Regions from separate parts of the Pandoraea sp. NE5 genome, predicted to be linked through region 2. Evidence: predicted binding sites of a transcription regulator. Region 2 holds the regulator's gene; each other region holds the start of a gene.
The links. Region 2 encodes sigma-54, which starts transcription at its own class of promoters, with help from an activator protein. Its sites were predicted from a motif close to TGGCANGNAANCTGCTTT; they were not measured.

Region 1 (7,578 bases), 1.9 Mb from region 2:
AGGTCGGCCCGAAGGTCGGCTCGGTTGATCCGGGCTTCGGTACCGCATTTCTCGCGCGCGTCGTCGGCGAGAAGAAGGCGCGTGAGATCTGGTATCTGTGCCGTCGCTATCCGGCGACCGAAGCGCTGGCGATGGGTCTCGTGAACACGGTCGTGCCGCACGATCAACTCGACGCGGAAGTTCAGAAATGGTGCGACGAGATTCTGGAGCGCAGCCCGACGGCGATTGCCATTGCGAAGCGCTCGTTCAACATGGACACGGCGCAACAGGCGGGCATCGCGGGCATGGGGATGTACGCGCTCAAGCTCTACTACGAGACGGAGGAGTCGCGCGAGGGCGTGCGTGCATTCCAGGAGAAGCGCAAGCCCGAGTTCCGTAAATACGCCAAATGAGCGAGGCGAACGCGATGCAGAATCCGTATCTCGACGACGATCTCGTTGCGCTGGCCGAGCACACGCGGCGATTCGCCCAGGCGCGCGTCGCCCCCGGCTTTCTCGAGCGTGACAAAACACGCGTGCTCGATCGCACGCTCATGCGCGAGATGGGGGAACTTGGCCTGATCGCGCCGGAGCTGCCGGAAGCCTTCGGTGGGCAGGGCATGGGGCGTCTCGCGGCGGGCGTGATACACGAAGCAATTGCGCGCGCGGACCTGAGCCTGTCGTATGTCAATCTGCTGGCCTCGCTCAATGGCCAGATTCTCGCGGCGCATGGGCAGCCTGAAGTCGTTTTGCCTTGGCTGCGCAAGCTCACGCGCGGCGAGACGTTGCTCGCGATCGCACTCACCGAGCCGCGCGGCGGGTCGGACGCCGCCAACTTGCGCATGCGGGCCGAATTCGACGGGACACATTACGTGCTCAACGGAGAAAAGACCTCCATCTCCGCCGCCGATCAGGCCGACGCCGCCGTTGTGTTCGCACGCACAGGCGACGTGGCGTCGGGTGCACGCGGCATCTCGGCGTTCCTCGTCCCGCTCGACTTGCCGGGTATCACTCGGCAACGCTTCGATTGCCATGGGCAGCGTGCCATCGGCCGCGGCTCGCTGTTCTTCGAGAACGTGAAGATCCCGGTCGACCACGTACTGGGCGCGCCGGGCGAGGGCTTCGTGCAAGTGATGCAGGGCTTCGACTTCTCGCGCGCGCTCATCGGCTTGCAGGTGCTGGCCGTCGCCCGCGCCTCGCTCGACGAGACTTGGGAATACGTGGCCCAGCGAGAAGCGTTCGGCAAACCGCTGTCGGCGTTTCAGGGCGTCTCGCATCCGCTGGCGGATTTCGACACGCAGGTCGAAGCGGCGCGTCTGCTCTGTCTTCAAACGCTGTGGCTCAAGGACCGCGGCCTGCCGCACAGCGCCGAGGCGGCCATGTGCAAATGGTGGGGGCCGAAGCTCGCTTACGACGTCATCCATCAATGCCTGCTGATGTTCGGCCATGGCGGTTACGACCGGGGCGTGATGGAGCAGCGTTTGCGCGACGTGCTCGGTTTCCAGATCGGTGACGGCACCGCGCAGATCATGAAGACGATCATCGCGCGCACGCGCGCCGGCCGGCAGGCAGTGCCGGTTTGACCGGCCGGCGGCTGGATGACATCCGCGACAGCATAGGAGACGATGCGATGGAGTTCGATGCGGTATTGCTTCCCCCTCGACGTGAGCACAGTGTGGCGCGCGGCTGGTGGCCCGAGCGCACAATCAACGACGCGCTCGACGCGGCGCTCGCGGCATGGCCCGACAAGGTGGCACTCACGGCGGTCTCGACGGCCACCGGGCAGACCACGCAACTGACCTACGCCGCGCTCGCCGATGCGGCGGAGCGTCTCGCGCTGGGTCTGTTGCGACGTGGCGTCGGACGCGGCGACGTGGTCGCGTGCCAACTGCCCAACGGCTGGCCGTTCGCGGTGACCTACTTGGCCTGCGCCCGTATCGGCGCGGTGCTCAATCCCCTCATGCACATCTTCCGCGAGCGCGAGCTGTCCTTCATGCTGCGCCATGGCGAGGCGAAAGTGTTCATCGTGCCGCAGCAGTTTCGCGGTTTCGATCACGCGGCGATGGCGCGCGCGTTGCAGCACGAGCTTGACGCGCTCCGGCATGTGATCGTCGTTGGGGAGGCTGCCGCAGAGGAGAGTTTCGACGCCGTGCTCATGGCTGGCGAACCTGCGGCGACCGACGCGGAGCGCGCGCAGATGCAGGCGTCGCGGGCGCGTCCGGACGACGTCATGCAATTGATGTACACCTCCGGCACCACGGGCGAGCCGAAGGGTGTGATGCACAGTGCGAACACCACGTTCTCGAACATCGACGCTTACGCGCAGCGCATGCGCCTCGGTCGCGACGACGTGATTCTGATGGGCTCGCCGCTCGCGCACCAGACCGGCTTCATGTACGGCCTGATGATGCCCATCATGCTCGGCGCGAGTGCGGTCATGCTCGACGTGTGGGACCCGTCGAATGCCGTGCGTCTGATCCAGGCGCACGGGGTGACATTCACGATGGCGTCCACCCCGTTTCTCACCGATCTGACCAAGACGGTGGCGGCTGGCGGCGAGACTGTGCCGAGCTTGCGCGCGTTCCTGTGCGCGGGGGCACCCATTCCCGGCCCGGTGGTCGAGCAGGCGCGCAAGGTACTCGGCGCGAAAATCGTGTCGGCGTGGGGCATGACCGAGAACGGCGCCGTGACGCTTACACGCCTTGAAGACGACGACACGCGCGCCTCCACGACGGACGGTTGTCCGCTGCCGGGTGTCGAGCTACGCGTGGTCGACGTGGACGATCGTGACCTGCCCACAGGCGAAACCGGCCGTTTGCTCGTGCGCTCGTGTTCGAATTTCGGCGGCTATCTCAAGCGCGCGCAATGGAACGGCACCGACGCCGCCGGGTGGTTCGACACGGGCGATATGGCGTGGCTCGACGCCACTGGCTACGTGCGCATCGCCGGTCGCAGCAAGGACGTGATCATTCGGGGAGGCGAGAATATCCCCGTCGTCGAAATCGAGGCGCTGCTGTACCGCCATCCGGCGGTCGCGACAGTGGCCATCGTGGCGTATCCGGACGAGCGGCTCGGCGAACGCGCGTGTGCGGTGGTGGTGCCGCGCCCCGGGCAGTCGATCGATCTGCCCGCGCTCACCGCTTTTCTGGCGTCGCACAAGGTCGCCCGGCAGTATTGGCCGGAACGGCTCGAAGTGCGCGAGGCGCTGCCGACCACCCCCACGGGTAAGATACAGAAATTCAAATTGCGCGAGATGCTGCAGACGGGCGAGTGAAAGCCCGCACGCGGCGCGGCGTACTTCAAGGATGAAAGGTCGATGACATCGAAGGGACTGGATAGCGAATCGTTCGAGCTGTTGCTCGCCGCGGTGCAACGTTTCATTCGCGAGCGGCTGGTGCCCGCCGAGAACGACGTGGAAGAGCACGACGACGTGCCGGCCACGCTCGTCAATGAGATGAAGGAGATGGGCCTGTTCGGCCTGTCGATTCCCGAGGCATTCGGCGGCATCGGCTTGTCGATGACGCAGGAAGTGCGCGTGGCCTATGAGTTCGGGCAGACGTCGCTGGCATTTCGCTCGGTGTTCGGCACCAACGTGGGCATCGGCTCACAGGGCATCCTGATGGACGGTACCGAAGCGCAAAAGCGCGACCTGCTGCCGCGCGTGGCGAGTGGGGACCTGATCATGTCGTTCGCGCTCACGGAGCCGGACGCGGGATCGGACCCGGCCGCGCTCAAGACACGGGCCGTACTCGACGGCGACACCTATGTGCTCGATGGCGTGAAGCGCTTCATTACCAACGCACCGCGCGCCGGGGCGTTCACGCTGATGGCGCGCACGGGCGGCGAGGGCGCGGGCGGGATCTCGGCGTTCATCGTGCCGGCCGACACGCCGGGCCTGTCGCTGGGCAAGCCCGACAAGAAGATGGGGCAGCGCGGAACGAAGACGTGCGACGTCGTGCTGCAAGGCGCGCGCGTGCCGGCGGCGAACATCATCGGCGGCGAGGCGGGCAAGGGCTTCAAGACGGCGATGAAGGTCCTCGACCGTGGGCGCTTGCACGTGGCGGCGCTGGCGTGCGGCATGGCGCAGCGAATTCTCGATGAGTCCGTGGCCTATGCACGCGAACGCAAGCAATTCGGGCAGCGCATCGGCGACTTCCAGCTCGTGCAGGCGATGCTCGCGGACAGTCAGGCGGAACTGTACGCCGGATGGTCGATGGTGCAGGACTGTGCCCTGCGTTACGACGCGAAGCCCGAAGGCAAGCGCGACGCCGACGTCAGCACGCGGGCCTCGTGCGCCAAGCTGTTCTGCACCGAGATGGTCGGGCGCGTGGCCGATCGTGGTGTGCAGGTGCACGGCGGCGCGGGCTACATCAACGAATACAAGGTCGAGCGCTTCTATCGCGACGTGCGACTGCTCCGTCTCTATGAAGGCACCACGCAAATTCAACAACTGATCATCGGGCGGGCCCTGATGCAGGACGATTGAGGTCGCGCGCACCGCTGGCGGTGCGCCGAGTCGTACACGCGGCGCATCATGCTGGTGCGCGTGATGTCAGAGCCGCACCGCCTTGCACTGCTGCGGTGCAACAGATTCCACTCGATTTTCGGGCGTTTCCCATAGACAAACCAACTGTTCTGCGTTGACCAGCAACGCTTTGTCGAACTTTCTGCGTCACTTGGCACGCTTGTTGCATTAGTGTGTGTGCCAGCGGCAAAGACGTCGCCGGCCATGAATTCCGGTACGGCGTCAGGCGAGCGCGCCTGCGACGTACCCACAGGACAACGGCGTCCCTCCGTGCTTCGGCACGGTCGGACGCCGTTTTGTTTTTCGGGCGCTGCAAGCGCTGCAACAGGAGAAGACAGCATGCGCAAACCTCGTCTGGTCGTCATCGGCAACGGCATGGCCGGCATCCGCACGCTCGAAGAGCTGCTGGAAATCGCACCGCATCAGTACGACATCACCGTATTCGGTGCCGAGCCGCATCCGAACTACAACCGGATCCTGCTCTCACCGGTGCTCGCCGGCGAGCAGTCGTTCGCCGACATCGTGCTCAATCCGCTCGACTGGTATGCCGAGAAGGGCATCACGTTGCATCTGGGCAAGGAAGTCACGCAGATCGATCGACCGCGCCGTGTCGTGCGTTGCGCCGACGGCACCGTGGCGCCGTACGACCGTCTGTTGATCGCCACCGGCTCCAGCCCGTTCATTCTGCCGGTGCCCGGCAAGGATCTCGATGGCGTGATCAGCTATCGCGACATTCGCGATACCGAGATCATGATCGAGACGGCGAGCATGAAGCGTCATGCGGTTGTGATCGGCGGCGGTCTGCTCGGCCTGGAGGCGGCCAACGGTCTCAAGCTGCGCGGCATGGACGTGACCGTCGTGCATCTGGCCGAGACGCTGCTCGAGCGCCAACTCGACAGTACGGCGGGCAAGCTGCTGCAACAATCGCTCGAAGCGCGCGGTCTCGCGTTCCGACTGTCGCATCAAACGGCAGCGATTCTTGACGACGGCAACGGCAACGTGCGGGCCGTGAAGTTCAGCAACGGCGAAGAAATTGACGCGGACCTCGTTGTCATGGCCGCAGGAATTCGGCCGAATACGACGCTGGCCGAAGCGGCCGGTCTGTATTGCGCCCGTGGCATTGTCGTGTCCGACACGCTGCAAACCTACGATCCGCGCATCTACGCGGTGGGCGAATGCGTGAGCCATCGCGGCGTAGCCTACGGTCTCGTGGCCCCGCTGTTCGAGCAGGCCAAGGTCTGCGCCAACCACCTCGCGCTCATGGGCATCGGCAGCTATCGCGGCTCGGTGCTGTCGACGAAGCTCAAGGTCACGGGCATCGACCTGTTTTCGGCGGGCGACTTTCTCGGCGGCGAAGGCACTGAGGAGATCGTGTTGTCCGATCCCGCGAGCGGCGTCTACAAGAAGCTGGTGATTCGCGACGACAAGCTCGTCGGCGCGTGTCTGTACGGTGACACGGCTGACGGCGCCTGGTACTTCAAGCTGTTGCGCGACGGGCGTGCGCTGGGCGAGTTGCGCAGCAGCATCATGTTCGGCGAGTCGAGTGTGGGCGACGTTGGCACGCAAGGGCAGAACCGCGCGTCGGCCATGTCCGATACCGATGAAGTGTGCGGCTGCAACGGCGTGTGCAAGGGCACGATCGTCAAGGCGATCACCGAGAAGGGCTTGTTCACGCTCGATGAGGTCAAGAAGCATACGAAGGCTGCCAGCTCGTGCGGTTCGTGCGCCGGGCTGTGCGAACAGATCCTGATGAGCACGCTGGGCTCGACCTACGACGCGACACCGAAGGAGAAGGCGGTGTGCGGTTGCACGGATCTGTCGCACGCCGACGTGCGTCGCGCGGTGCGTGAGCATCACCTCACGTCCCATCGTGCCGCCTTCGACTTCCTCGAATGGCGCACGCCCAACGGGTGCGCCACGTGCCGTCCCGCGCTGAACTACTACATGCTCAGCACGTGGCCGAAGGAAGCCGTTGACGATCCGCAAAGCCGCTTCGTCAACGAGCGCGTGCACGCCAACATCCAGAAGGACAACACGTTCTCCGTCATCCCGCAGATGAAGGGCGGCGTGACGAACCCGAGCGAGCTGCGCCGCATCGCCGACGTGGCGGACAAGTACCAGATTCCGATGGTCAAGGTCACGGGCGGTCAGCGTATCGATTTGCTCGGCGTGAAGAAGGAAGATCTCGTAAGCGTCTGGCGCGACCTCGGTATGCCGTCAGGGCATGCCTACGGCAAGTCGATCCGCACCGTGAAGACGTGCGTGGGCAGCGAATTCTGCCGCTTCGGCACGCAGAACAGCACGCAGATGGGCATTGATCTGGAGACCATGCTCGCGAACATGTGGTCGCCCCACAAGGTCAAGCTGGCCGTGTCCGGCTGCCCGCGCAATTGCGCCGAGGCCGGGATCAAGGACGTGGGTGTGATCGCGGTCGACTCGGGGTGGGAGCTGTATGTCGGCGGCAACGGCGGCATCAAGACCGAAGTCGCGCAGTTCCTCGTCAAGGTGAAGACCGCCGACGAGGTCAAGGAGTACACGGGCGCGTTTCTCCAGCTCTATCGCGAGGAAGCCTATTACCTCGACCGCACGGTGCATTACCTCGACCGGGTTGGCCTCGACTACGTGAAGCAACGCGTGGTGAACGATGCCGCCAATCGTCGCGCGCTGTACGAACGGTTGCTCTTCTCGCTCGATGGCCTGCCCGACCCGTGGCAAGCGCGTATCAACGGGGCGCAAGCCAATGAATACCGTCCGCTGACCTCGACCGTGCCGATGAGCGTCGAGCCCGCGACTGCCTGAGGAGAACACCATGACGCAATCCAAACCGATCTGGCTGCATGTCTGCGACGTGGACGCGATTCCGCGCCTGGGCACGCGCGTGCTGACCCATCCGAGCGGCGACATCGCCCTTTTTCGCGCCGAGAGCGACAAGGTTTTTGCGTTGCGCGACAAGTGCCCACACAAGGGCGGTGCGCTTTCGCTGGGCATCGTGCACGGCGAGAAGGTCACGTGCCCGCTGCACGCCTGGAACATTGACCTGACGACCGGCGAAGCCTGCGCACCCGATGTGGGCTG
Region 2 (7,578 bases):
GCTGGCCGACGTCATGAAGGCCGGACCGCGCAGCATCGGCCCCGATCAACTCGCCGCCGAAGCCGCCGAACTGATGGAACGTTTCGGCATCACGCAATTGCTCGTGACCGAGAACGACCGCCTCGTCGGTGCGCTCAACGTGCACGACCTGTTCGCCGCCAAGGTCGTGTGAGCCGCTTGCCCATGAATCAGCCCAGCATCGCCCAACCCACTCGTTCCGCCCCGCTTGATGCGACCGACGTGACCGACGCCGCTGCGCGCGCCGCTCGCCTGCGTGTCATGGTGTTCGACGTCGACGGTGTCCTCACCGACGGCGGCCTGCGCTACGGACCGGCCGGGGAAGTCATCAAGACCTTCGATTCGCTCGACGGCCACGGCCTGAAGCTGCTCGCCGAGGTCGGCATCGTCACGGCCATCATCACCGGACGCCAGTCCGAAATCGTCGCCAAACGCGCGGCCGATCTTCGTGTCGCACACGTCTATCAAGGCGTGCAGGACAAACGCGCCGCATTCGAAGACCTGTGCGCCAAGGTGTCAGTGACGAGCGAGGTTTGCGGCCATATCGGCGACGACTGGCCCGATCTGCCGATCCTCAGCCGCGTGGGCTTCGCCGCCTGCCCGGCCAATGCCCATGCCGAAGTCAGGGCACGCTGCCACTGGGTTGCCGCCACGCGCGGCGGCGAAGGCGCCGTGCGCGAGCTGTGCGACTTCATTCTGCGTGCCCAGGGACGTTACGACGCCCTGCTCGCCGACGCGCTCGCCTGACGCGTCGAGGAAGCCGATCATCCATGGCCACTCAACGCCTCTCACCCGCTTCGCTGGTCGCCATCGTCGTGCTGGCCGGCCTGGCCGCCGGCACTTACTGGCTCGTGCAACGCACGCTGCCGTCTGACGCCGACCGCGCGCCGTATGTAAAGCAGCACATTCCGGATTACTTCGCCGACGACATGGTGATCTCCACCCTGTCGGCGACCGGCCTCACGCAATACCGCGTCAATGCCGTGCACATGACGCATTACGAGGACGACCAGACCACGGCCATGACCATGCCCGCCGTCCGCGCGTTCACGCCGAATCAACCGGAAGTGACCGCCACGAGCAAACGCGGCACGCTCAATGCCGACATGTCCGTCGTCGATCTGTACGACGACGCGGTCGTGGTACGTCAGGCCGGACCGCGCGATCCGCAAATGCGGGCGCTGTCCCAGCACTTCCAGGTGCTCGTCAACGACGACATCGTGCGCACGGAATTGCCAGTCCAGCTGTTCCGCGGTGCTTCCGTGATGTACGGCGATGGCATGATTTTCAATAACATCTCGCGCGCCGTACAATTGCTCGGCAATGTTCACGGCACGATCCAGCCGGCGGAACTGGGCGGCAATCGCCCGGCACCGGCCGCCGCGCCGAGCGCGCCACTCCAGACCAAACCGGGCCCCAAGACCCCATGACCGATCGCCGCCAACCGCGCCCCGTCTCCCTGTCGCTGCGTCGCCTGCGCGCACTGGCCGCCGCCTTCGCCATGCTCGGCGCCCTCGCGTCGCCGCTCGCCCATGCCGAACGCGCCGACCGCGACAAGCCGCTCAACATCGAGTCGGATCACATGAGCTACGACGACCTCAAGCAGGTCAACATCTTCACCGGCAACGTGACGATGACCAAGGGGACGATTCTCCTCAAGGCCGATCGCGTCGAAGTGACTCAGGATCCAGAGGGCTATCAGTACGCCACGGCCTATTACAAGCCGGGCGGCCCGCTCGCCTACATGCGCCAGAAGCGCGACGGCCTGGACGAATACATCGACGGCTGGGGCCAAACGATCTATTACAACGGCAAGACCGAAGTCGCCACGCTGACCACACAAGCCACGCTCAAGCGCCTGGCCGGCGGCACGAGGGTGCTCGACGAAATTCACGGTAGCGTGATCACGTACGACACGTACAACGAGGTCTATACCGCCAACAGCGGTGCCGATCAGGTCAACGCCAACAATCCGAACGGCCGCGTGCGCGCCACGCTCGCCCCGCGCAATGCCACTGGCGCGAACCAGCCAGGCGCCGGCGGCGCGAGCAAGCCGGCGGCCGCGCCCAAGGGCGATCTGCCGCCGCTGTCTCCCTCCAAAAGCATCGGGAATCCGCGTGAGTAATTCTGCCAATAGCAACGCCTCGACGATCCATCCGGGCGACGGTCAATCGGGCAAGCCGAGCGCGCTCGTGGTGCGCTCGCTCAAGAAACAATACGGTGCCCGTACTGTTGTCAAGGACGTCTCGCTCGATGTGAAGAGCGGCGAAGTCGTGGGACTGCTCGGCCCGAACGGCGCGGGCAAGACGACATCGTTCTACATGATCGTGGGCCTCGTGCCCGCCGACGACGGCGAAATCCAGCTCGACGGCAACGTGATCAGCGAGCTGCCGATTCACGAGCGCGCCCGCATGGGCGTCTCGTACCTGCCGCAGGAAGCGTCGGTGTTCCGCAAGCTCACGGTCGAAGACAACATCCGGGCGGTGCTCGAATTGCAGCTCGATGCGCACGGCAAGCCGCTCAAGCGCGACGAGATCGACCGACGCATCGAAGCGCTGCTCGACGAGTTGCAGGTGAGCCATTTGCGCGAAAATCCGGCGATGTCGCTCTCGGGCGGCGAACGCCGCCGCGTGGAAATCGCCCGCGCCCTGGCCACGCAACCGCGCTTCATTTTGCTTGACGAACCGTTCGCGGGCGTCGATCCGATCGCCGTGCTGGAAATCCAGCGAATCGTGCGTTTTCTGAAAGATCGTGGCATCGGTGTCCTGATTACCGACCACAACGTACGCGAGACGCTCGGCATCTGCGATCACGCCTACATCATTAGCGAAGGCTCGGTGCTCGCCGCCGGCACGCCCGACCAGATCGTGGCCGACGAAAGCGTGCGGCGCGTATATCTGGGCGAAAACTTCCGGATGTAAAGCAAATTTTTCGCATGTAAACCCTGCCTCCGATAGGGGGCCGGGCCGGTTTCGCTGGCGTGACAAAGCCTCTACAATGAAGGCGAGAAATGCTATGAAACCGACCCTTCAACTCCGCACCTCCCAGCACCTGACCCTCACGCCTCAGTTGCAGCAATCCATCCGATTGTTGCAACTGTCGACGCTCGAACTTCAGCAGGAAGTCGAGCACGCCCTCACCCAGAACCCGATGCTCGAGCGCGAGGACGATTGGCTCGCCGGCACGATCCGTGTGGGCACGGACGGATCGCTGCGCAATGAGCGGGGCTCGTCGAGCAGCAGCACCAACGACACGCCGGAATCGGCCAGCGGCCAGGACGACGCCCGCGAACTCGACGGCGAGACCCGCTTCGACGACAACGCGCGCGACGGTGGCAACGACTGGAGCCTGAACGACTTTGCCCGCTCGGGCAGTGCGTCGGACGACGACGACAATGAGCGGCCGCAACTGCACGTCGATCATCCCAATCTTCGCGAACACCTGCTCGCCCAGTTGCGCCTGACGAAAGCCAGCCCGCGCGATCGCCTGCTGGTGGAATTCCTGATCGAATCGCTCGACGAAGACGGCTATCTCGGCACCCTGCTCGACGAAATGCAGGCGGAAATGTCCGAGGAACTTGGGCTCGAGACCGAAGAGATCAACGCCGCGCTCGCGCTGCTGCAGAGCTTCGACCCGGCAGGCGTGGGCGCCCGAACCCCGTCAGAATGCCTTCGCCTGCAACTCCAGCGGCTGCCGGCAAGCAGCGTGCGAACTCTGTCGCTGCGCATCGTTTCCGATCATCTGGAGCTGCTCGCCGCGCGCGACTACACACGGTTGCGTCGTCTGCTGGGCGTGAGCGAGGACAGCCTGCGCGCGGCGCATCAACTGATTCGCTCGCTCGACCCGTTCCCGGGCGCCGCCTACGGCTCGCCCCAGGCGGATTACGTCATCCCCGACGTGCTCGTGCGCAAGCAAGGCGGCGGCTGGACCGCCGAACTCAATCCCGAGGTCATGCCGCGCCTGCGCATCAATGAAATGTATGCGCGCATCCTTCGCAACAACCGCAATGCGCCGGGAACCGGCAACCTGCAGCAGCAACTTCAGGAAGCGCGCTGGCTCATCAAGAACATCCAACAGCGGTTCGACACGATCCTGCGCGTGTCGCAGGCGATCGTCGAGCGTCAGAAGAACTTCTTCACGCATGGCGAAATCGGCATGCGGCCCTTGGTTTTACGCGAAATTGCTGATACGCTGGGTTTACATGAATCCACGATTTCACGCGTGACAACCAGTAAGTACATGCTCACTCCATTCGGAACCTTCGAGCTTAAGTACTTCTTTGGTTCACACGTGGCCACGGAAGCCGGGGGCGCCGCCTCATCGACCGCCATCCGCGCACTCATCAAGCAACTCATAGGAGCAGAAGATCCGCAGACCCCCCTTTCCGACAGCCGTATCGCGGAGCTGCTGGCAGAGCAAGGGTTCGTGGTAGCGCGACGCACCGTCGCGAAATACCGCGAAGCCATGCGCATTCCCGCAGTGAACTTGCGCAAATCTTTGTAGGACGGTCCTGGTGTGCCATCTTGGCTCGCTGGGGCATCACGCCGCAGTGCGACATTGCGTCACGCCAATGGCTCGCACTCCCGCTAGCCAGCGTTGCTTGTGACGCGGCCTGCACTTCGGCATTTCAGCAAGGAGAGCAGCTATGAATCTGAAGATCAGTGGACATCATCTCGAACTCACGCCGTCGCTGCGCGAATTCGTGGTCAACAAGCTTGAACGCGTGTTGCGCCATTTCGACCAGCTCATCGGTGCCGAGGTGATCCTATCTGTCGACAAGACCAAGGAGAAGACCGGACGCCAGATCGCTAGCGTCACCGTGTATCTCAAGGGCAAGGAGATTTTCGTCGAGAAGTGTGACGAGAATATGTACGCCGCCATCGACAAGCTGATCGACATGCTCGACCGCAAGGTTATGCAATACAAGGACAAGGTTCAGGATCATGGCCGCGAGGCCCTCAAGCACCAGGAACCTCCCGAGGCGGAACCGCTGCAATGAGTCTGTCCGGGCAAGGTAGCCGCATTGACCGACACTGACGGCGATTCGCGAGGAAGCCCACGCGCACATCGACGTCTGTCGTAAGTCTCTGGCATCACCCACCGCGGGGCCGTTGAACGGCCCCTTTTGCATGCTCCCTCGCATCGCCGGGAGTGCGTCGACGGGTGGTCTATAATGCGAGGTCAACCGGGGGGCTGGAGGGCGACCATGCGTTCGCCCGCATTACAAGATGAACCGTTTAGTCAAACTCTTACCTGCGTCCAACATATTGCTTGGACTGTCTGTCACCAGCAAGAAGCGCGTCTTCGAGCAAGCCGGGCTTCTCTTCGAGAACAATGCCGGCCTGTCGCGCGCGCTTGTCACCGACAATCTGTTCGCCCGCGAGCGTCTCGGCTCGACCGGACTGGGAGAAGGTGTGGCCATTCCGCACGGGCGCATCAAGGGCCTCAAGCATCCGATGGCAGCCTTCGTGCGCCTGGACGATCCGATTCCCTTCGAGGCCCCCGACGCGCAACCCGTGTCCCTGCTGTTCTTCCTGTTGGTACCGGAGCAGGCAACGCAGCAGCATCTCGAGATATTGTCCGAAATTGCGCAGTTGCTCTCGGATCGCACGATGCGCGAGACCTTGACCTCCGCGCCGAGTGCCGACGATATCCATACTGCGCTCGCGAACTGGCAACCCTGAGCCGGCGCTGGTGCGGCTATCCCGGTGTTTCGGGGTATCGCGCCGCGACGCAGGACGAACTCCGTAGCACCCAACCCCAACCGAACGAGGCGACGCGGTGGAACTGACCGGCATCAACGCGCAAAGCATTTTCGACGACAACGCCGCCACGCTGCGTTTGTCGTGGCTGACCGGGCACGAGGGGTGGGAACGTGGCTTCACGCCCGAGAGCGTGTCGACGGCCACCTCCAGCGCCGACCTCGTGGGTCACCTGAACCTCATTCACCCGAACCGGATTCAGGTGCTTGGCGAGGCCGAGCTGCGCTACTACCAGCGCCTCACGGACGAAAACCGCAAGCGCCACATGGGCGAAGTCATCGCGCTCGAGCCGCCGTTCCTCGTGGTGGCCGACGGCCTCGAAGCCCCGCCCGATCTCGTACTGCGCTGTACCCGCTCCTCCACGCCACTGTTCACCACGCCGATGTCGACGGCGGCGGTCATCGACAGTCTGCGCATGTACATTTCGCGTGTGTTCGCCCCGCGATGCACGATGCACGGCGTATTTCTCGACATTCTGGGCATGGGGGTGCTGCTCACCGGCGATTCCGGCCTCGGCAAGAGCGAGCTCGGCCTGGAACTGATCAGCCGCGGTCACGGACTGGTAGCAGACGATGCGGTCGATTTCGTGCGCCTCGGGCCGGATTTCGTCGAAGGCCGTTGCCCGCCGCTGCTGCAAAACCTGCTGGAAGTGCGCGGCCTGGGTTTGCTCGACATCAAGACGATCTTCGGTGAGACGGCCGTGCGCCGGAAAATGAAGCTCAAGTTGATCGTTCAGTTGGTGCGCCGCCCCGATGGCGAATTCCAGCGGCTGCCGCTCGAAGCGCAAACCGTGGATGTGCTGGGCCTGCCCATCAACAAGGTGATTCTGCAAGTGGCGGCCGGGCGAAACCTCGCCGTGCTGGTCGAAGCCGCCGTGCGCAACACGATCCTGCAACTGCGTGGCATCGACACCCTCAAGGATTTCATGGAGCGCCAGCGTCAAGCCATGCAAGATCCGGACGGCATGCAGAATCGGCTGCTCTGAGCGATCTCCTGCCGGACGAATGCCCCGGGTTTACCGCAATTTCTGCGTCTTTCTGTCAACGCCGCGCGATTGCGGCGCGTTTTCTTTCATGTTGTAATCGCCACGCGGTCCAATCCCGTGCGTGTCGACCTTATGGAGAGACGATCATGAAAAAAGCATTCGCTGCATTGCTTCTGGTATCCCCGCTGCTCGCATCGCCCGTGTTTGCCCAGACGGCCGCCCCCGCACCTGCGCCCAAGGCTGCCAATACCCAACAAAGCAAGATGGGCGTCTGCAATGCGCAAGCTGGCAGCAAGAAAGGCGACGATCGCAAGGCGTTCATGAAGGAATGCCTGTCGAACAAGCCCGCCGCCAAGCAGACCCAGCAGGAAAAGATGAAGACCTGCAATGCCCAGGCTGGCGACAAGAAGGGCGACGATCGCAAGGCGTTCATGAAGTCGTGCCTGTCGAACAAGTAAGCGCACCGGGGGCTTTCCCGCACCGACCTTCTGACGAATCGACGGATGGACGGATAAGCGGCGAGCCTGCCCACAGGCTGACACAACGGCGCCCCTCGCGGGCGCCGTTGTCGTTTCTCGCGCGTCATTCTCGCGAATGGAGCAAAAACGCATGGAACGTTCTTCTTTTTGGCCGCTCGACACCCATACGACACAATCGCTTACCATGATCGCTGTATCCGGGGAATCTCATGAAGATCGTACTGATTACCGGCGTTTCGGGTTCCGGCAAATCGCTCGCCCTGAACGTCCTCGAAGATGCGGGTTACTACTGCGTCGACAATCTACCGTCGCGCTTTCTCCCTGAACTCGCCGA
Region 3 (7,578 bases), 1.4 Mb from region 2:
ACTGCGCCGCGCCGCGAATCCCGCCCAGCGGGTTCTTGATTTCGTGCGCCAGGTTGCGGATAAGCTGTTTGTTCATCAGCGCCTGATCGATGATGCGCTCTTCACGCTCGTTCTTGATCTTCTGTTCGTTCTCGATCAGCTCGACGATCACGAAATCGGGGGCGGCCTCGGGGGCGGCAACAATCGCATGCGTGTGCAGAGGCTCCTGCGCGGTGCGCTCGAGCACCAAATCGAGGCGCGTCGTCTGAAAGCGGTTGGCGATGAGATCGGCCATCGTCGACGCGAGCACCTCGCCGTTCGTGAAGACGTCGTTCCACGTCATTTGCGACAGCGAACGGCGCGAAAGCGCGAGCAGCGCCTCGGCGGCCGGGTTGGCAAACACGACACGCAGTGATTGCTTCTCAAGCACCAGCAAGACGGTCGGCAACGCTTCGAGACCGGGCAACACGCCCGTCGCCGCGAGCCTGGCTTCCCACGGATCGACGCCCGGCGGCAACGCAGTCGTATGGCCGGCGGCGTCGGGGGTCATCTCGGCGGCATGGGGATCTTCCGCGGCAGCGGCGTGCTCGGCGCGCTTCGTCTGCCCTTTCCCACCGGCACGGACACTGTTCATTAAGGATCGAGGCGAGAGGTTCATGGCTGGCTACGTGGCGAATGCGCGCTGCGGATAAAAAAGGGGGACGGCCGCGGCCATCCCCCTTGCCTGTCGAGCATGACGGTCGGCCGCTGGCGTTCCGTCATGCCGGCGCATTCCCTGCGCAGCGATTCAATTACAGCGAGTAGTACAGTTCGAACTCGAGCGGGTGCGTGGTCATGGCGATACGACGCGCTTCGTCCGTCTTCAACGCGATGTACGAATCGAGCATGCCATCCGTGAACACGCCACCACGGGTCAGGAACTCGCGGTCTTCGTTCAGGTATTCCAGCGCCTGTTCGAGGCTCGAGCACACGGTCGGGATCTTTGCGTCTTCTTCCGGCGGCAGGTCGTACAGGTTCTTGTCGGCAGCTTCGCCCGGGTGGATCTTGTTCTGCACGCCATCCAGACCCGCCATCAGCATGGCCGAGAAGGCCAGGTACGGGTTGGCCATCGGATCCGGGAAGCGCGCTTCGATGCGGCGACCCTTCGGGTTGGCAACGTACGGAATGCGGATCGAGGCCGAACGGTTACGGGCCGAGTAGGCCAGCTTCACCGGTGCTTCGAAGTGCGGCACCAGACGCTTGTACGAGTTGGTCGACGGGTTCGTGATCGCGTTCAGGGCACGTGCGTGCTTGATAATGCCGCCGATGTAATACAGCGCGAACTCCGACAGACCACCGTAGCCGTTACCGGCGAACAGGTTCTGACCATCCTTCCAGACCGACTGGTGGATGTGCATGCCCGAGCCGTTGTCGCCCACGATCGGCTTCGGCATGAACGTTGCCGTCTTGCCGTAGCTGTGTGCCACGTTGTGCACCACGTACTTCAGAATCTGCGTCCAGTCGGCGCGCTCGACCAGCGTCGAGAACTTCGTGCCGATTTCGTTCTGGCCCTGACCCGCCACTTCGTGGTGGTGCACTTCGACCGGCACGCCCAGTTGCTCGAGCAACAGGCACATTTCCGAGCGCATGTCCTGGAACGAATCGACCGGTGCGACCGGGAAGTAACCGCCCTTCACGCCCGGACGGTGGCCGGTGTTGCCGCCTTCGAAGTCCTTCGCCGACGACCACGGGGCTTCTTCAGAATTCACGCGGACGAACGAGCCGGACATGTCCGTGCTCCACTGCACCGAGTCGAAAATGAAGAATTCCGGCTCCGGACCGAAGAAGGCGGTGTCGCCCAGGCCCGTGCTCTTCAGGTAGGCTTCAGCGCGCTTGGCGATGGAACGCGGATCGCGGTCGTAGCCCTTGCCATCGGCCGGCTCGATCACGTCGCAGGTCAGCACCAGCGTGTTTTCTTCGTAGAACGGGTCGATATAGGCAGTGTTCGCGTCCGGCACGAGCAGCATGTCCGAGGCTTCGATGCCCTTCCAGCCAGCAATCGACGAACCGTCGAAAGCGTGGCCGCTCTCGAACTTGTCAGCGTCGAAGTGCGACACCGGCACCGAGACGTGTTGTTCCTTGCCGCGCGTATCGGTAAAGCGGAAGTCGACGAACTTGACGTCTTCTTCCTTAACCAGATTCATCACATCTGCCACAGATTTGCTCATGCTATCTCCCGAAAGATTCAATCTGGCGCTGCTGGCGCTTATCGCCCGCGTCGCCGTACCGTCTTAACGAACTCCGTGTTCGGATTCGCCAGTGATAAGCAGGAAGCGTGCCAACAACCCATCACCCTGCCCTCCCTGACCCTCGCCCTCTGATTTCTAAGCGAATATTCCATTCTGGTGCGTCCAGCCTGGAATCCCCGCTCACGGGCCACAATTCCCCGATTCGGTGCAACGCGCACCGAAACATCACTGCATTGGTGCATTTTGCGATTATGCACTTTTTTGGTGCCCGCCACCGATCGGCGCGAACCGAAATTGTGCGTCGCCCTGCACCGCCATCACGCGCGGCCAAACACTGGCTGCGCGCCGGCCAATCCCGATGCCACGCAACACGTAACGCGCCTCGCGCACGAAGGGCACGCTAGAATAAAGCACAATCATCGTTCAACGAGATCACAGCCCCATGACAAGCGCCAAAGCCATTCTCGAGCAAGCCTCCCAACGCCGCGCGAGCGCTCAGCTCGCCTACGCAGGCGCCGTGACGCCGGACGAAGCCCTGGCACTGCTTGGCGCCGATGCCAACGTTCGCCTGATCGACGTGCGCACGCGCGCCGAACTCGACTGGGTCGGCCGCCCGCAGGTACCCGATGGTCAATACGCCAACGTCGAATGGGTTCGATACCCAGGAGGCGTGCCCAACGAACACTTCCTCGAGCAACTCGCTTCCCAGACGCCGGACAAGACCACGCCGCTGTTGTTTCTGTGTCGCAGCGCCGCCCGCTCGAAGGCCGCGGCCAAGGTCGCCTATGAAGCCGGTTACACGCAGTCGTTCGACATTCTCGAAGGCTTCGAGGGCGACAAGGACAAGGCCGGCCATCGAAAGACGGTGAGCGGCTGGTGCTTTCGTGGACTGCCTTGGCTCGGCGCCTGAGTGGGCATTTCTGTGTGCAAATGAGCGCACAGGAGCCCCCGTCGAGGCGCGCGCGTCGGCACGTTTCCAGACAACGCTGAACGTCTCAATCGCGAGGAAACACTGAGATGGAGTGGACCCCTTTACTTACGTTCGCCCTCGCCCTGTTCGTCGGCGCCGGCACGCCCGGGCCGGGCATCGCGGCCATTGTGGCGCGCGTGCTCGGACGCGGTACGCAGGGCGCCATCGCGTTCACAACAGGCGTGGCGATCGGCGATGTCGTGTGGCTGACGCTTGCCGTGCTGGGCGTCGCCGCACTGGCCCATACCTTCGCGGGCGTGTTTCTCGCGATCAAATACGCCGGCGCCGCCTACTTGCTCTACCTGGCCTGGAAGATGTGGCACGCACCGGTCACCGCGCCCGCGGAACCGATGGCCGCCGCGCCGCGCGAGCAATCGTGGCGTCTGTTTCTCGGAGGACTGTCGGTCACGATGGGCAACCCGAAGGTCGTCGTGTTCTACTTCGCCCTGCTGCCCAATCTGCTCGATCTGCAACGGGTGACAGCGCTCGGCTACCTCGAAATCGTGGGCGTTACGCTGAGCGTTCTCGCGCTCGTGTTCGGCAGCTACATCGCGCTCGCTGCCCGCGCGCGCCGACTGCTCAGTTCGGCGCGCGCCGTGCGACGTCTGAATCGCGCGACCGGCACGGTGATGGCCGGCGCCGCCGTCGTCATCGCGACGCGCTGAACGCAACACCCGCAGCCATCGCCGCTACGTCGTGATCGCCACCTGCGGGTGGCGTTTTTTTTGGGCGCACGTCGCGCATTGTTGCGATTCCCGGAAGTATTTATTCCCTCAATTGCCATTTTTCCGTGATAGCCAGACGCCTAGACTGTCTTCAACGGTCGCACACAACGCATACCGAAGCCTACGAAAGCGAACGCCGGTACCGATGCATTGCGCGCCCCCGCAACTGAGAAAGACAGGAGTCAACGTCATGAATCGCAAGCACATCGCCTCAGCCGTGATGTCGGTCTTGATGGTCACCGCCGCCGGAGCCGCCTTCGCACAGGCGGGTCGGAGCAGCGATGCCTATCCCGAGGGTTCACAATTCGCGTGGGTGTCGCAAACCTCGCAGGTCTCGCGCGAGCAGGTTCGCCAGGAATTGGTCGATGCCCGCGCGCAGGGCCTGATTCCGCAGAACGATTACGAGTATCCCGTGCTCGCCACGATGCAGCCCAATCAAGCGCCGGGCAAGACGCGCGCCCAGGTGTATGACGATCTCGTGCGCGCACGCCAGAACGGCGAAATGAAGTACTCGAATCCGTAAGCCTTGAGCCCTCGCTGAGCATCGCGGCACGCCGCAGCGCTCAATCGACAGCGTCGGTCGCCGCTCTCAGCCTCCCTCCGAGCCGCGCCGCACGCGCCGTCCCTCGTCGTGCTGCCGTACCCCGGCAGCACGACGTGACGCACACAGGCAGGACGGCATCGCCAGCCTGTGTTGCGTCACCTCGTATTGTCCCGCCGACAGGCACGCGCCTGAGCCTGACCGGGCAACCGGCACGCCCGCTCGTCCAGAACACTTCCCCTCTGGTTGGGCGGGCACCGACGGTTTCCCCACGGGCGCCTCTCCTGTCGCCATGCGCTCCCGCGAGCGCATGGGACCTTCGCCCGCGCCCAGCCCAAGGCGCGGGCTTTTTTCTTGAGTCGCGCAAGCTGCGTGCTACCATGCAGCCGTTTCATTTTGCATAGACAGGATCATCCGGTGAGTCAGATCGAATTCGATATCGAGTGGACCGAACGCGCAGCGAAGAAGGCCGAAAAACTCGTCCCCAAGGGCACCCCTCTCGCGCTGCCGCCGATCGAATGCATGCCAGCCGAAGGCGACGTGCTGTTCCTCGGCCAAGGCGACAAGAAGCAACCGTTTATCGTGGTGGAGCGTCAGTACCACCACGAGGGCGACGACGCATGGACGATCGTGCTGATTCTCGATCTGCCCGAATAACGTTGAGGATCGTTTGCTGCGCCTGGATCGAGTGAATCGAACGTTTCGGACAGATCGCATCGCAACAACGCGCGGCGCGGCCACTGGGGAAATCCCGGTTGCCGCGCCGCTTTGCTTGGACGGGGCCGTTTTCTATACTTGAAACATGATTTGACTCGCGCAATAGCGGCAGGGAGACCGGCGATGATCGTGCCCCACCTTTCCAACGCGGAACTCATGAGCATGTTTGCGATCGCCGCATTCGGCGCGATCGCTGTCGGCGCCATGCCCTGCAAAGGCGCCGTTCGAATGTGCTGGCGCTCGCTACTCGTTGTCGTCGGCGCGGTGCTTGCCGTGCTGGCGTTCGAGCTGGTACCCCTCCTGACATAAGTCGTTTTTGCGGATTTTCACCATTAAGGGTTGACCCCTTACGGAAGAGCCGATATTATCTCGGTCTCGTTGGGGCGTTAGCTCAGTTGGTAGAGCAGCGGACTCTTAATCCGTAGGTCGAGTGTTCGAGTCACTCACGCCCCACCAAACGAATTCTGAAAAAGGCTGCTACGCCGTGCAGCCTTTTTTATTCCCGGTAGCATCGGGGCGTTAGCTCAGTTGGTAGAGCAGCGGACTCTTAATCCGTAGGTCGAGTGTTCGAGTCACTCACGCCCCACCAAAGTACGACAGCGAAGGCTGCGCCGCGTGCAGCCTTTTTTGTTCCCGGCAGCACCGGGGCGTTAGCTCAGTTGGTAGAGCAGCGGACTCTTAATCCGTAGGTCGAGTGTTCGAGTCACTCACGCCCCACCAGATGCATGACGAAGGCCGCACGCTGTGCGGCCTTCGTCGTTTCTGCCCGCCCATGCTCCGCATCCTGCCGGTCATCCCCTGTCGTCCGATTCCTACAGTCAATTCAGTCGCGACCGATAGTCCGCGAAACGCGTGCCATCTAAGCTGGATTCACGTCGTTGCGGGTCGCACGGCCACCTCATGCTTCAGGAGACGCATCATGAATACGACGAAGTCGATTCTCGTTGTCATCACGGCACTCGCGATGGGCTCGTCCCTCGTCGGCTGCACGCTGGGCGGCGCCGCCGCGGGTGGGGTCATCGGGCACGAAGCCACCGGCGGCAGCACCGCCGGCACCATCGGCGGCGCGGTCGTCGGCGGGGTCATCGGGCACGAGTTGGGCAAGTAACGTTGCCGCTCGGCCCGGCGCACGCCGTCATCGCCCCACGGCATAGAGTGGGGAGTTGGCGGCGTAGCCGTACATGATCAGCACCGCGCCCACCAAGGCATCTGCCGCCGCCCGGGCCTCCGCCACATTCGCATAGCGCTTGGCCTGCGCCGTGCAGGTCGCGTAATGACGCGCGCCATGCTTTAACGCGCCGTCGTGCCGACCGATAAACGCCGCCTGACGGCCGCTCCATACGAAGTAGCCTTCACACCTCGCCATCTCCGGCGGCCGCCTGACCGTCAAGTCCTCCTTCTGCGATGCCTCGCCCGCCTTGTGCAAGCGCCACTGACGCTTGATCGCCGCATCGGACCAGCGTCCCATGCCAATGTCTTTTCCTCGGTTCTTTGCCATTGCTCCCTCCTGGAGTTTGCCTGCGGCACTGCGCTCGCGGGCACTCCGATAATGGTGAACAATAACGCGGTGAAGTGGGATGGGGAGTGTCCGATATGCGATGCCACACCCTACGACGACGCCCCACGAGACTCGATACTCGCTGCTCGTCATGCAAAGGAAACCAAACCGCGCCCTCTCGCCTCATGATTGGCCGCAAGGGACGATGAGCCCGCTATCTTCCGGCAAACATAGCGCGGCGAATGCACAACAGTGCTGCACTGCACACCATGCAAGCGATCCGCATTGTCTACACTGAAGGTCTCGTTCTCTTCGGAAGATGGATCCGTTGGCCGCAACGGCATCCGCGAAACCAGGACATGGCGACCGTCACCTTCGCACCCGCAATTCAGCGCCACGTCTGCGTTGACGATCAATGCATCGATGGACCGACCGTCCATGCCGTGCTCGCGCAATGCGTGACGCTCACGCCCGAGTTGCGCGGCTACCTGTTCAACGATCAGGGACGATTGCGTGCGCACGTCGCAGTCTTTGTCGATGGCCGGCTGATCCGCGACCGACACACGCTGGGCGACACACTGAACGACGCCAGCCGCGTGTATGTCGCCCAGGCGCTCTCGGGCGGATAAGGGAGCACGGCGGGAGCGGCGGATGAATGCGCGAGCATCGAACAAGACTCGCGCGAGCCAAGGAGGCAGATCGTGAAACACGTCACCGGAGCCACGTTGCTGGTTGCCACCCGCAAGGGATTGTTCACATGGCAGCGTGAGGACGCCGTCTGGCGCCTGAAGTCGAGCGCGCCCGACTTTCCCGGCGAGCCCGTGAGCATGGTGCTGCGCGACCCGCGCGACGGCACCGATTACGCCGCGCTCAATCTGGGTCACTTCGGCGTGAAGCTCTGGTGCCGCGAACGCGACGCG

Region 1: nirB (nitrite reductase large subunit NirB) is a predicted target of sigma-54. The motif match lies at 4,656-4,673, and genes of this name have one in related genera.
Region 3: glnA (type I glutamate--ammonia ligase) is a predicted target of sigma-54. The motif match lies at 2,282-2,299, and genes of this name have one in related genera.

What each region holds. Positions count from the first base shown of each region.
Region 1 covers NZ_AP025517.1:2,845,241-2,852,818, forward strand. Annotated here, with positions in the region: gene badI (2-ketocyclohexanecarboxyl-CoA hydrolase) at 1-392, shown strand, start outside; gene aliB (cyclohexanecarboxyl-CoA dehydrogenase) at 389-1,561, shown strand; gene aliA (cyclohexanecarboxylate-CoA ligase) at 1,609-3,252, shown strand; gene PanNE5_RS13025 (acyl-CoA dehydrogenase family protein) at 3,295-4,464, shown strand; gene nirB (nitrite reductase large subunit NirB) at 4,843-7,302, shown strand; gene nirD (nitrite reductase small subunit NirD) at 7,313-7,578, shown strand, end outside.
Region 2 covers NZ_AP025517.1:908,059-915,636, forward strand. Annotated here, with positions in the region: gene PanNE5_RS04175 (KpsF/GutQ family sugar-phosphate isomerase) at 1-172, shown strand, start outside; gene PanNE5_RS04180 (KdsC family phosphatase) at 280-765, shown strand; gene lptC (LPS export ABC transporter periplasmic protein LptC) at 789-1,448, shown strand; gene lptA (lipopolysaccharide transport periplasmic protein LptA) at 1,445-2,143, shown strand; gene lptB (LPS export ABC transporter ATP-binding protein) at 2,169-2,939, shown strand; gene PanNE5_RS04200 (RNA polymerase factor sigma-54) at 3,034-4,521, shown strand; gene hpf (ribosome hibernation-promoting factor, HPF/YfiA family) at 4,664-5,017, shown strand; gene ptsN (PTS IIA-like nitrogen regulatory protein PtsN) at 5,247-5,702, shown strand; gene hprK (HPr(Ser) kinase/phosphatase) at 5,800-6,765, shown strand; gene PanNE5_RS04220 (PsiF family protein) at 6,912-7,223, shown strand; gene rapZ (RNase adapter RapZ) at 7,454-7,578, shown strand, end outside.
Region 3 covers NZ_AP025517.1:4,514,143-4,521,720, forward strand. Annotated here, with positions in the region: gene glnL (nitrogen regulation protein NR(II)) at 1-529, opposite strand, end outside; gene glnA (type I glutamate--ammonia ligase) at 771-2,186, opposite strand; gene PanNE5_RS20400 (rhodanese-like domain-containing protein) at 2,650-3,117, shown strand; gene PanNE5_RS20405 (LysE family translocator) at 3,225-3,842, shown strand; gene PanNE5_RS20410 (DUF4148 domain-containing protein) at 4,093-4,425, shown strand; gene PanNE5_RS20415 (hypothetical protein) at 4,861-5,100, shown strand; gene PanNE5_RS20420 (hypothetical protein) at 5,284-5,469, shown strand; tRNA gene PanNE5_RS20425 (tRNA-Lys) at 5,541-5,616, shown strand; tRNA gene PanNE5_RS20430 (tRNA-Lys) at 5,674-5,749, shown strand; tRNA gene PanNE5_RS20435 (tRNA-Lys) at 5,805-5,880, shown strand; gene PanNE5_RS20440 (glycine zipper 2TM domain-containing protein) at 6,080-6,268, shown strand; gene PanNE5_RS20445 (hypothetical protein) at 6,296-6,658, opposite strand; gene PanNE5_RS20450 (MoaD/ThiS family protein) at 7,018-7,287, shown strand; gene PanNE5_RS20455 (exo-alpha-sialidase) at 7,360-7,578, shown strand, end outside.